Regions from separate parts of the Salinivibrio sp. IB282 genome, predicted to be linked through region 2. Evidence: predicted binding sites of a transcription regulator. Region 2 holds the regulator's gene; the other holds the start of a gene.
What was found. The regulator CRP, encoded in region 2, controls carbon source genes, mostly activating them, when cyclic AMP is high. The targets are predictions, from matches to a motif close to TGTGANNNNNNTCACA.
Positions count from the first base shown of each region.

Region 1: the regulator CRP is predicted to act here: its motif matches at 1,358-1,373, upstream of rppH (RNA pyrophosphohydrolase).

Region 1 is NZ_MUET01000018.1:40,582-45,692, reverse strand. It holds gene BZG14_RS05880 (hypothetical protein) at 1-181, shown strand, start outside; gene mutH (DNA mismatch repair endonuclease MutH) at 233-907, opposite strand; gene rppH (RNA pyrophosphohydrolase) at 1,527-2,039, shown strand; gene ptsP (phosphoenolpyruvate--protein phosphotransferase) at 2,058-4,316, shown strand; gene BZG14_RS05855 (sulfite exporter TauE/SafE family protein) at 4,316-5,111, shown strand, end outside.
Region 2 is NZ_MUET01000043.1:5,498-14,564, forward strand. It holds gene kefB (glutathione-regulated potassium-efflux system protein KefB) at 1-1,336, opposite strand, end outside; gene kefG (glutathione-regulated potassium-efflux system ancillary protein KefG) at 1,329-1,910, opposite strand; gene BZG14_RS09940 (ABC transporter ATP-binding protein) at 2,108-4,036, shown strand; gene BZG14_RS09945 (TIGR02444 family protein) at 4,045-4,521, shown strand; gene BZG14_RS09950 (hydrolase) at 4,505-5,494, shown strand; gene BZG14_RS09955 (YheU family protein) at 5,623-5,841, shown strand; gene BZG14_RS09960 (phosphoribulokinase) at 5,898-6,767, shown strand; gene crp (cAMP-activated global transcriptional regulator CRP) at 7,017-7,649, shown strand; gene BZG14_RS09970 (hypothetical protein) at 7,780-8,646, shown strand; gene BZG14_RS09975 (DUF1338 domain-containing protein) at 8,716-9,067, opposite strand, start outside.

The DNA.
Region 1 (5,111 bases), on a different contig from region 2:
AGAGCCTTTACGCTCGGACCAAACCGGTGAAGTGATGCAGTTTGATCATGTCGGACAAGTGGGAGAAAAACTTAAAGCGTTAGGGATTGAAGAGGGCGTACTGCGCTTGATGGATCCTTACGATGAGTTTGCCACGGGCGGAGAGCCAGGCTGTCGAGAAGACATGCCCATTCGTTTTTGATGGTTACCCTTAAAGCGAAGCGATGGGGGTATCACGCGTGCGGATCGACGCTTATTTCGGATCCACAAAGTAACGACGCAAGATCTGGTGGGTAAACTGGGTGCGTAAATAGAAGCCGCGCGGCAAGGCACGGATCGGCTCACCACTGGGCCCGAAAGCGTCGGTCAGGGCTTTACCGTTGGCCGCTTTGGGCCGTAGTTGGAGCGACTCACCTTGGCGGGCGGTGATTTCCGTCACGCGACCGAGAGCCACCCAATCCATTAACTCTTCCCAATCGGCGCGCAGTTGCGCTTCTTCCTCTTGGCTAGGAGACCATAATAATGGCGTGCCAATGCAGCGCTGTGATACCGGTATATCGCGTTCGCCTTCAACCGGCACCCACAAAACCCGTGATAGCTTTTGCCGCACATGACTATTTTCCCAGCGTATCCCCGCGATCCCAGTGAGTGGCGCCACACACACAAAGGTGGTTTCCAGTGGTTTTCCCTCACGGTTAACGGGAATGGTTTTTAGCTCAATACCTAAGTGTGCGAAGTCTTGTTCGGGTTTGCTGCCCGCGTTGGCACCCAAGCAGGTTTCGAGTAGCATGCCAATCCAGCCTTTCTCCCGTGTGAGTGACGCTGGACAAGGGATCGACAGTGTCTCGCTGACTTCGCCAAGGGTCAAACCAGCAAGGGCAAGCGCGCGTTCCATCAATATCTGCTCGGATGCGGGGGGCGGTGTCACTGTGTTGGGATCCTGCTCGTTAACGGATGAGCGTGCATTATCAAGAACTGCCGTATCGGCTGCAAGTGGATCCCATTTCGATGATCCTACTCTTTCTCCTCTGGTTATCCACAGAGGAGGGATGATTGATGGGATAGCTCACTCTCATGATCAAATATACAGTACATAAATCGCGGTAAAAATGGGAAAAATGGCGAACTTGGCGCTTTTTTGCGCTATCGGTGTGGATAATTTTCTTGTTGGTGGATCTTTGAGCGATCTGTGTTTATTTGATGATCATTCGATCCCGAAAAGGATCTTGTTGTTTCGGTTTTGTTTTAAATTAATGATTTTTAATATTTTTTATCTTGATTTGGTTATTTTAAACACCATTGCAAGATCCTGAATCGTTCGATAAGTACACTTTTTCTTGGCTTCTTCACAAATCTATCCACAGAAAGCGTGAATAAATGTGCGCAAACTCTCATTGCTATGTTTATAACTTCCTGTTAGGGGTTAAGTTATCCTCAGATGACGACGAGTGCGCAAAAACAACGCTCAATCCACAATGTTTGTTTACCCTTTACCGCTTTTTGTGAAAAAATCAGGTTCAGTAGAGATTTACCATTGAGGTCGTCCAGTGATTGATGGCGATGGCTATCGTCCCAATGTGGGGATAGTAATTTGTAACGGCCACGGTCAAGTTCTCTGGGCTCGTCGATATGGTCAGCATTCGTGGCAGTTTCCACAAGGTGGCATCGATGAAGGGGAAAGCCCTGAACAAGCGATGTACCGGGAGTTGTACGAAGAGGTAGGTCTGACCAAGAAAGATGTACGCATCTTAGGGACCAGTCGACATTGGCTGCGCTATAAGTTACCCAAACGCTTGGTGCGCTGGGATTCTAAGCCCGTGTGTATTGGGCAAAAGCAGAAGTGGTTTTTGCTAAAACTTGAATGTGACGAGTCACGCGTCAATGTCTCGCGCGGAGGCACGCCTGAATTTGATGGTTGGCGCTGGGTGAGTTATTGGTATCCAGTGCGGCAAGTGGTGGCGTTTAAGCGCGAGGTGTATCGGCGCGCGATGAAAGAGTTTGCGCCACTTGCGATGCCGTTTAAAGAACGCAAACCTCGACGTCGACATAAGCGAGGATAAGTGTAGAGGAGAAATCGGGTGCTCACGCAGTTACGACATATTGTGCAAAGTGTAGCGGCGTCTTCAGATCTTGAGCAGGCGTTACACACTTTAGTGCAACAAACTTGCGTGGCGATGCGTACCGAGTGCTGCTCCGTTTATCTTGCCAATGCCGAACACCAACAGTTCGAGCTGATGGCAACACAAGGCCTCGACCCTTGTGCACAAGTGTCGATGGCATTTGGCGAGGGGTTGGTCGGTGTGGTAGGTGAGCGCGCTGAGCCTTTAAATTTGGCGTATGCGCGTGAGCATCCTGCGTTCAAACCTTTCCCCTCTACCGGCGAGGATGCGTTTCAATCCTTTCTTGGCACGCCCATCATTTATCGCAAAAAGGTGTTGGGTGTGCTGGTGGTGCAGCAACACCAACCCCGCCAGTTTGATGAGAGCGAAGAGTCCTTTCTCGTGACCTTAGCCGCACAGCTGGCGGTGGTGTTTGCCCATGCYGATGCGCAAGGTGGCTGGCAGGGAGCCCCGTCACCGGTGTTACTGGAGGGAATGCCTGCGTCGCCGGGCATTGGCATCGCACAAGCTTGGTGTGATGACTCTCAACCGCGGCTTGAAGAGGTGGCGCCCGCTTGCCACCTAGATACACAAGTTGAACTCGATAGACTGGATGCGGCGATTGACGATGCCAGTACCGAGTTTCGTCGTCTGCGTAAACGCTTTGATAAAGAGCTACAAAAAGACGCGCTGGCGATTTTTGATTTGTTTGTTCATCTGCTTAACGATCCTATGCTGCGTGAAGATATGACGGTGCGGATCCAGCAGGGGGATGCCGCCACATGGGCGGTAAGACAAACGGTTGAAGCCTTTTCTGCCCGTTTCGCCGCGATGGATGATCCTTACCTAAAAGCCCGTGCCGGCGATGTGAAAGAGTTAGGACAGCGGCTGCTTTACTTTTTAATCGCACCGGCGGGGAGTCCACCACCGGTTTCGACGCCCATTGTGCTGTTGGCGCGAGAGTTAACGGCGGGCATGTTAGCGTCAATTCCCCGCGCATTACTGACGGGTGTGGTCGCCGAAGAAGGGGCGGCGAACTCACACGCGGCTATCTTGGCACGTGCGTTGGGGATCCCGGCGGTAATGGGCGTCAGCTTTTCTCCCGCCAAGCTTCATCAAAAAACCGTGATCCTCGATGGCCACAAAGGGATGTTGATGATCGAGCCCGCTGAGGCATTGATCAACGAATATCAGCACCTGGTGCAAGAAGAAGCGAGCCTGCAATCTACCTTTGAGACCGCACTGGCGGCCCCGGGACAAACTCAGGATGGCACACGTGTTGAAGTGCATTTGAATGCCGGCTTAAGCGCGGATAGCCAAATTGCGATCAATCAAGGGGTTGATGGGGTTGGGCTCTTTCGTACGGAAGTCCCGTTTCTAATGCAGCGCCGTTTTCCCTCTGAAGACGAGCAGGTCAAACAATACCGTGCGATTCTTGCCAGTTATCCCGATAAACCTGTGGTGATGCGCACCTTGGATATTGGCGGCGATAAACCATTACCGTATTTAAGTGTTGAAGAGGACAATCCGTTTTTAGGCTGGCGGGGGATCCGCTTTACCCTCGATCATCCAGATATCTTTTTAATTCAGGTACGTGCGATGTTACGTGCCAGTATCGGCCTCAATAATTTAAAGCTATTGTTACCCATGATCTCGGGACGTAACGAGCTACTGGAGGCAAAAGCGCTCATTAGCCGAGCTTATCAAGAGGTCAGCCAAGAGGCCCAGCACGCCGGGCAGAGTCTCAACATTCCTTTATTGGGGATCATGGTTGAGGTGCCTTCTATTTTATATCTGCTTGATAGCATTGCCCGAGATGTGGATTTTCTCTCGGTCGGCACCAATGATCTCACTCAATATCTATTAGCGGTTGATCGCAACAATGCGCGCGTGGCTGATATTTTTGATGCTTTGCATCCCTCGGTATTACACGCATTAGCGTCGATTGCCGCGGTGGGAACGCGTCATCAATTACCTGTCAGTGTGTGTGGTGAGCTAGCCGGCGATCCAGTGGGGGCCTCACTATTGGTGGGCTTGGGGTACCACCAACTGAGTATGAACACCCGCAATGTGGCCAAAATTAAATACTTGCTAAGCCGCTTACCCCATGAGCGCTTGGTCATGCAGGCCAATCAGATGTTGACGCTGGATCACCCAAGCGAAATCCGCGCCGCTACTGAGGCCTTTCTCGCTGCGCAAGGGTTAGAGGCGTTGGTCAAAATCGGACAAATGCGATGATCACCAGCCTAACCGTGCTGCTGTTTGTGGTGTGTATGTTGCTAGGGGCCTGTGTGGGGACCTTATCTGGCCTGCTGGGTATTGGTGGGGGCTTAGTCGTGGTGCCCGCCCTGACCTTCTTGCTTCCCGTGTTCGGTATTGCCCCTACTGTGGTGATGCCTATCGCGCTCGCCACCTCACTTGCCACCATTGTACTGACCTCAAGCGCCTCTGCGTGGCGCCATTTTCGTCTGGGGAATGTTCACCTTGAAGCGGTTAAAGCGCTCGTCCCTGGTATGATGCTGGGCGGCATCCTGGGGGCTGGGCTGGCGGATCGGCTACCACACGACTGGTTGCCTCGCCTGTTTGGCGTGATAGTGCTTGCCATGGCGCTACAAATGTTGCTCAATCGGCGTCCCTATCGCGCGCGCCCTTTACCGCATTGGTGGCGGTTGTCCTTTGCGGGCACACTGATCGGGACACTCTCCAGCTTAGCGGGCATTGGGGGCGGCTCTTTTACTGTCCCATACCTGCATTGGCGCGGCGTCAGTATGCACCAAGCCATCGGCAGTGCCTCGGCGGGGGGCGCGGTGTTGGCGCTGGGTGGCATGATGAGTTTTGTGTGGTTGGGCTGGCGTCAAACGGAACCCTTGCCCGCGCTCAGTGTCGGATATTTGTATTTGCCTGCGTTACTTGGCGTCGTGTCAACGTCGGTGTTGATGACACGGGTCGGTGCTCAACTGGCGGTGAGGCTACCCACAGCACAAATAAAACGTATTTTTGCCGTCTTTCTTGTTATCGTCGGCGTCAGCATGT
Region 2 (9,067 bases):
CATAATACACTTCATAGCCAAAACGACGTAGCAGCTTAATTTGCGTCGGATCACGTTCTAATATGGTTACCCCAATTTTATTGGCGAACATCAACCGGCCTACCACCTGACCAAAGCGACCAAAACCGGCAATGATCACGCGCGCATCGGCCTGCTCAAACTGCCCTTGTGGTGGCGCTTCTTCAGGCTCATTAAACGTGCGAGCAAACCAGCGTTGTTGAAGCGTCAGCATTAAAGGCGTGGTCATCATCGACAAGCTCACCACCACCAACAAAAACGCGTTTAACTCTTGGTCAAGTAAGCCCTGGCTACGCGCTGCATTGAAAATAACAAACGCAAACTCTCCCCCTTGGCTGAGTAATACCGCCATTTGACTGCGCGCTTTTGGCACCACCCCAAAGGCACGCGCCAAGCCATAAAGCAGCAAGGTCTTCACCAAGATCAACGCCGCGACCGCTCCCAGTATGGCCAGTGGGTAGTCGAGCAATAGACCGAGATCAACGGTCATTCCCACTGCAATAAAGAACAGCCCAAGCAACAAACCTTTAAAAGGCTCAATCGCGGTTTCTAATTCATGACGGTATTCACTTTCCGCAAGCAATACGCCCGCAAGAAACGCCCCCAGCGCCATCGATAGGCCTAACGCTTGCATCGCCAGGGCAATCCCGATCACCAAGGCCAGCGAGGTCACTGTAAATAGCTCGGTGACGCCGCTCATGGCCACTAAACGAAACAGCGGACGCAGAAGGAAATGACCGCCCACCAGCAAAATACCAATGCCGACAAACATCCATAATACGTCGAGCCAACTGCCAGCACTGCCACCGGCCAACGCTGGGATCACAGCCAGTATCGGGATCACGGCGATATCTTGAAATAATAAAACGGCAAATCCAGATTGTCCGGTTTCGCTGCGCATTAAACGTTGGTCTTCGATGATTTTCATCGCAATCGCGGTAGAAGAAAGCGCCAGCCCCGCCCCGATCACCACGCCTTGTGGCAACGTGAGCCCAGCGAAGATACTTAATGACCCTATCACGATCCCGGTCAGCACCACTTGGCTACCACCAAGGCCGATAATAGGGCGCCACATTTTCAATAGCTTTTTAGGGTTAAGCTCCAAGCCAATCAGAAAAAGCAGCAGCACCACGCCAAATTCGGCAAAATGGAGAATCGCATCCACATCACGGACCAGGCCCAGCCCCCAGGGCCCGATCACTATGCCTGCCAGCAAATAGCCAAGCACCGAGCCCATACCCAAGCGCTGGGCAAGAGGAACCGCAATCACCGCCGCCAATAAAAAAACAAAGGCCACCGATAAGAGGTTGTTATCCATCCTCGCCTCCTTGGTGCGCCAATGGGTCAGCGAGCCAATCGGCATAAATCTCAGCAAACGCTTCGCGATCGGCATCGCCAACGCGGCGCGCCCAGTGCAAGACCAACGGTGGGATCCAATCCATCCGACATAATGAGGCGGTTAACTCAAAAGGCTGCAGTAGCTCGGCCATCGAATATTTGTTGTAACCTTGTTGACTAAACGCTTCGGCCGCTCCCCCGGTGGTCACCACAAAGCGGCAGGTTTTACCGGCCAACGCATCCCCGCCTTGCCCATGTGCAAACCCTTTCCCGAGCACCACATCTATCCACTCTTTCAACAGCGCCGGACAGGAATACATTTGCAGTGGATGCTGAAAGACCAACACATCGGCGTCAGTGACCAACGCGCGCTCATGATGGACGTCCACCACAAAATCCGGGTAGGCGGCGTAAATATCGTGCACGCTGACATGGGCCAGCGGCGTAATGGCCTCAATTAAACGACGATTGGCAACGGATTCATCGGGGTCGGGGTGAGCAAAAATCACCAGTACCTTGGGAAGAGAGGGGCTTTCAGCCTTATCTCGGGGCATAGGCTTCCTTGTCTTATGATTATGGTCAGAACGCAATCTGTTCATTTATTCCGTGTTTTTAACTTTAACACACAAACATGCCCCGTCTGTGTCTGACCAGTGGGATGACGCGGTAGAATTTGGCAATCCCGGTATCAAGCTGGTATAACGACCGCGCGACAATGCGCACCCATCAACCCGAGACAGACTGAGAAATCATGATTCGCTTCTCCGATATTCAACTGCTTCGAGGGGGTAAGCCCCTGCTTGACCACACTTCTGCCACTATCTCACCGGGCGACAAAGTCGGTCTGGTGGGCAAAAATGGCTGTGGCAAATCGAGTCTGTTTGCCTTGCTGCGCCATCAATTATCGTTGGATGCCGGCCATTGTGACTACCCGAGTCAGTGGCAGGTAGCATGGGTGGCGCAAGAAACCCCCGCGCTCGACAAAAGCGCGCTCGAGTACGTGATTGATGGCGACAGCGAATACCGCGCGCTACAGCAAGCCCTACGCGACGCCGAAGCCCGTGATGACGGTAACGCGGTGGCGATGTTACACGATAAATTGGATGCCATTGGTGGTTATACCATTGAAGCGCGTGCGGCCAGCTTATTAGATGGTTTGGGCTTTAGCCAACCACAAATCCACTGGTCACTCACCCAGTTCTCAGGTGGCTGGCGAATGCGGCTGAACTTAGCACAAGCGCTATTATGTCGCTCTGATCTATTGTTGCTCGATGAACCCACTAACCACCTAGATCTCGATGCGGTCATGTGGCTAGAAAAATGGCTACAGCAATATCCAGGTACCTTGGTGTTGATCTCTCACGACCGGGATTTCTTGGATCCTGTTGTCAATCGCATCATTCACATCGAGCATCAACAGCTCAATGAATACACGGGTAATTATTCCGACTTTGAGCAAATGCGCGCGCAAAAATTGGCCCAACAACAGGCGCAGTACGAAAAGCAACAAAAGCAAATTGCCCACATGCAATCGTATATCGATCGCTTTCGTTACAAAGCCACCAAGGCCCGCCAAGCGCAAAGCCGGATCAAAGCCCTTGAGCGGATGGAGAAGGTATTGCCCGCGCAATACGATAACCCGTTTAGTTTTACCTTCTTCACGCCGGACGCCTTACCCACCCCCATTTTAATGATGGACAAAGTGGCGGCGGGTTATGATAAGACACCTATTATTGAAAACATTCGCCTTAACCTGGTACCGGGGGCACGCATTGGCTTGCTGGGGCGCAATGGGGCGGGTAAGTCGACCCTGATTAAACTCCTCGCGGGCAGCTTACCCGCCATGGCCGGTGAATTAACCTATTCACAAGGGGTGAAAATTGGCTACTTTGCCCAACACCAACTCGATACGTTGCGCATCGACGATACGCCACTTCAGCACCTAAACCGGTTAGCCCCCACCACCGCTGAGCAAACCTTACGTGATTTTCTCGGCCGGTTTGGCTTTCAAGGCGACAAGGCGCTCGAGCCCATCGGGCCCTTCTCTGGAGGCGAAAAAGCCCGCTTGGTGCTCGCCTTATTGGTATGGCAAAAACCGAACTTACTGTTACTCGATGAGCCAACCAACCATCTGGACTTGGATATGCGCCAAGCGCTGACACTCGCCTTGCAGTCTTACGAGGGTGCGATGGTGATTGTCAGTCACGATCGCTTCTTGCTGCGCGCCACCACCGATGACTTGTATTTGGTCGACAATGGCGCAGTGCTACCCTTTGATGGAGACTTGAACGATTATCACCGTTGGCTGACCGATCAACAGCGCGCTGATCGCGCTGAGAGCAAAAAACAAGCGGCCGCGGAGAAAACGGCGCCGCAACAAACACAGGTGGATCGTAAAGCACAAAAACGCCGCGATGCCGAGTTACGTAAGCAAACCGCGCCTTTGCGGAAAAAAATTGACAATCTCGACACACAGATAGAACAACTCTCTGCCATTATCTCTGACGCAGAAAATCAGTTGGCGGACCCCGAGATTTACCACAGTGATAATAAGGCGCGGCTCACGGCGCAATTGCAACGTCAAGCGGATGCTAAATCGACGCTCGAAGAGGTGGAACAAGAATGGATGGAGCGACAAGAAGAGCTGGAAGCCCTGGAGGCGACATTCAATCAGGACTAACCCCTGGGATGGCGAATCCCGCCGACCTGTGGCAGTTTTGTTTACATCATTATGGCAAGCCCGAGGTAAAGCAAGCTTGCCTCAGGCTGCAAGACGAGCACCAAGGCAACGTGAATCTTGCCTTGTTACTCGCCTGGATTGAACAACACGGCTATGGGCTTGCGCCCGAGAGCCTCACACAACTGAAGCATGCGTTAAGCCGCTCTGAGCATTTGCTTATTGCCTATCGTCACCTTCGGCGAGAGTTGAAGCCGCGGGTCGGCAGTGGGCAGTACAAAAAAATGCTCAACTTTGAGCTCAGTTTAGAAAAATTCCAACAGCAAGATTTAGTCGATGCCCTCAATCGTCAAACCTGGCTCACGGACACCGCCTCTCCTCTCGCCTACTATTGCCGTCAGCTGTCACCATCAGCACGCAACCTATATACATCACTGAAGGTGACGCCCGCCGAGGAAGAGGGAAGCAACCATGATGACACCGTTTAAACCCATTCCCAGCGCGCGGAACGCGCACTTACAAACCTTGTTGCCTCGCTTTTTGCGTCGAGCCCCGCTTTTCACCCCTCGCTGGCAGCAATTTGATCTGCCTGATGGCGATTTTGTCGATCTGGCATGGACACATCAGCCGCAGCCTGGACAGCCGATTGTTGTTTTATTCCATGGCTTAGCAGGCAGTTTCGACAGCCCCTATGCCAACGGCTTGCTCGCGGCCTTCCAACGCCAAGGTTGGTGCGGCGTGGTGATGCACTTTCGCAGCTGCAGTGGCCGCCTTAATCGTGCCGCGCGAACCTATCACTCGGGAGAAACCCAGGACGCGCGTGCCTTCTTCACCCATTTACGTCAAACCTATCCAAAGAGTCAAATTGGCGCAGTCGGGGTCTCTTTGGGGGGGAACATGCTGGTGCGTTACCTGGCGGACTATCACGATGATCCCATCGTGGCCTGTGGTTGCGCCGTGTCGCCGCCACTTGACCTTGCCGCTTGCTCGATGCGTATCCAACAAGGCTTTTCCCGTATTTATCAAGCCTATTTGTTGCGCTCGATGCGCCAAACCCTAGCGGAAAAACTCACACGTCATCAGCAAGTGGGCCGATGGCACGCGGGGGAGCGCCCGACGATAAAAACCTTGTTCGAGTTTGACCAAACCGTGACTGCCCCGCTTCATGGCTTTGACGATGCGCACCATTATTATCACGCCTGTAGCGGCCTTTCCGTGCTTAATACCATTAAGACACCGTTGGCCATCATTCATGCCAAAGACGATCCTTTTATGACCGACGCGGTGATCCCAACCTCCCCATTACCCGCGAACATTGACTATCAACTCACTGAGCATGGCGGCCATGTTGGCTTTGTCGCCGGTAGTTGGCGCCAACCTCAGTTTTGGCTTGAGCAAGCGGTGCCTGGCTGGCTCGCCGCTTATTTGCCGCATGAGTCACTGAGTAAGTCGGCGCGTTAGCACCGTCAAAGGAAGCAAAGAGAACCACTGCATTGACTGGTATGATCGGGTAAAATGCGAGCTAATTCACAACATTCACATCAGGCATCCGAGGATGCCATCCTGAGATCACTAAAAGGTGATGTAGTATGATGGTTCCATGGCAGTCGATTCCTGACGAGACGCTGACAGCGTTAATCGAGCACTTTGTGTTACGGGAAGGAACCGATTATGGTGAGCAAGAAGTCAGCTTTGCACAAAAAGTGGATGATGTTCGCCAACAATTGCAATCCGGGGACGCCGTGATTGTATATTCCGAGTTGCACGAGACAGTGGATATTCGTCGTAAAACAGCACTCGGCTCTTAGCATCGCAGTACACGCCGTATCGCGATACAAATTCAGACTGAATGACAGGGCGCGTCATGTCGGCTAAACATCCTATTATTGCGGTCACCGGCTCATCAGGAGCCGGTACCACCACCACCTCGGAAGCCTTCCGAAAGATGTTCCAGATGATGAACATCAAAGCGGCCTGGCTAGAAGGGGATAGCTTTCATCGCTTTACCCGTCCTGAAATGGACGTCGAGATCCGTAAAGCACGTGAACAAGGCAAACATATCAGCTACTTTGGCCCCACGGCCAACGATTTCCCGCGGCTAGAGCAGTTTTTCCGTGAGTATGGTGAGCAAGGCACCGGGAAATATCGCCGCTATTTACATACCTTTGATGAAGCGGTGCCCTATAACCAAATGCCTGGCACCTTCACGCCATGGCAAGACTTAGCCGACAATACCAATGTATTGTTTTACGAGGGACTGCACGGCGGAGTGGTCGATGGTGATGTCAATGTTGCACAGCATGTCGATCTCTTGATTGGAATGGTGCCGATCGTCAACCTAGAGTGGATTCAAAAATTTGTCCGCGATACGCGCGATAGAGGCCACTCTCGTGAGGCGGTGACCGACTCGATTGTGCGCTCAATGGATGATTACCTGCACTACATCACCCCGCAGTTTTCTCGCACCCATATCAACTTTCAACGCGTGCCGACGGTAGATACCTCAAACCCATTAAATGCCAAAGGTATCCCGTCTTTGGATGAAAGTTTTGTGGTGATCCGCTTTCGTGGAATGAAAAACGTCGACTTCCCTTATCTGTTGCAAATGATCACCGGGTCGTTTATGTCACGGCATAACACCTTAGTGGTACCGGGAGGAAAAATGGGCTTTGCGATGGAATTGATCATCCGTCCATTGATCCAACAATTGATAGAAAAAGGCAAGATTGGCTAAGGCGTAGCGCATCCATGATGTATTACTTCTCAAGCCGTGATCTTAGCCACGTTTTTGCCAGATTTTTAGGCGGTTGGCCTAGATCAAAATCAAGAAATCACCAACAAAAAAAGATACACTCTTGTTAACATACAGTGAGCTTGTAGCCCGCGTTCAGACTTCGTATTCTGTGCAATGATCTGATGGGTTACCCCTCAGACAAAGATAGGACGTTGTTGCCGGGCAACACATGCAGAGGAAATAAGTTATATGGTTCCAGGAAAACCTCAAACAGACCCTACACTCGAGTGGTTCCTTTCACATTGTCATATTCATAAGTATCCGTCTAAAAGCACGCTTATCCATGCAGGTGAGAAGGCGGAGACCTTGTATTACATCGTGAAAGGGTCTGTGGCCGTACTGATCAAAGATGAAGAAGGCAAGGAAATGATCCTGTCTTACCTTAACCAAGGTGACTTCATTGGTGAGCTCGGACTTTTCGAAGAAGACCAAGAGCGCACTGCTTGGGTGCGCGCTAAATCACCGTGTGAAGTGGCAGAGATTTCATTTAAGAAGTTCCGCCAGCTCATTCAAGTGAATCCTGACATCTTAATGCGCCTGTCTTCACAAATGGCGCGTCGTTTGCAGGTAACGAGCCAAAAGGTCGGGGATCTCGCCTTCCTGGACGTCACAGGCCGCATCGCGCAAACCTTGTTGAACTTGGCTAAACAGCCGGATGCCATGACACACCCTGACGGTATGCAAATTAAGATCACTCGTCAGGAAATTGGCCAAATCGTCGGCTGTTCGCGTGAAACCGTGGGACGTATCCTCAAAATGCTGGAAGAGCAAAACCTCATTTCCGCACACGGTAAAACCATCGTGGTATACGGCACACGCTAATTGCGCCGCTCTCTGTATCACCAACCGACGCCCTGGCGTCGGTTTTTTTATCTCCGCTTTCTGGCAAGCGTCTGGATAACTTCTACACTCAAAACGATATGGTTAACATAAAACTAACAAGGTATCGTTTATGAAAAAACTCATGGTTTCTCTCACCGCCTTGGCGCTCTCTGTGCTTTCAGCCCATGCCGTGTCCAATACCACAATTGTGCACCCCGAGCCACGCGCTGGGTCGGCGCTTGATCTCTATGCCATTGAGCTGATTGAGTTTCTTGCCGAAAAATCAGGAGAGCCTGTCACCTTGCAAGCTTTTGACGGCCAAATTGGCTCTCAGTCTCGTAAGGTGGAAATGCTCAAGCAAGGCAAGCTCACTATCGACTGGCTGGGTGCCGACCGCACGCTGGAATCTGAACTGATCCCCATTCGCTATCCCGTGTTTCGTGGTCTACTCGGCCATCGCCTGTTTATTACCAACCAAACCACAGAGCCCCAACTCGCTCAGATAAGTAGCGCGGGTGATTTGCAGTCTCTTACCATGATTCAGGGACAGGGCTGGGCCGACGTCAAGGTGCTCAACTCAGCGGGATTTCGCGTACGCGAAATATCGAGCTTTGAAAATATTTTCAAAGTGGTTGATACAGGTCGTGCTGATCTCTTCCCGCGTGCCTTGATTGAGCCTTTTAGTGAATTAGCCGAGCGGCCACAATACGGTAATCTGTTAGTTGACCCGCACCTGATGCTGATCTATCGCTTCCCGATGTTCCTGTTTGTGTCTCCGCAACATGCTGACGTCGCCGACATGTTGAATGGTGCTTTTGAAGCGGCATACCAAGACGGATCATTTATTGAGTTTTTCAACAACGCTCCGCTGGTCAAAGAAACGTTTGAAAAAGCCAACATTGATGAACGCACCGTGATCCGGGTCGATAACCCGCATTTAAGCAACGAAACACAAGCGATTCCAGACACGTATTGGCTCGATATCGAGGCTGAATAGACGATAAAAAAGGGAGCATAGCATACGCTCCCTTTTCCCTATGATGTCGATTAAGCGATGTGTGGCGCACTAATGGGTGCTTTCAAAGATTTTGTCTGCCGAGGCAGCCACAAAACCTTGGTAAAGCTCACCATTGGGCAGAACATAACGCTTAGCAAACTCATAAAAACCACCCGGGATGGTTTGCGTGTCATCAGAAAAAGCAACTGGCACGCGATCCGCCATGGTGGAGGATTGCTCCAGATACACCGACGCGTCACCTTTGACTTCCCCGCCTGACTCGTTAATCGCAAAGCCATTGTCGCGCAATTGGTTATTCACCGAGAGGCAATCATCATGCGCATTCAGCTGATTCACACTCACGGTAAAATGGTTGGCACCATAACCGTGTGCCGCCACCCAAGACGCATATTCACTCTCT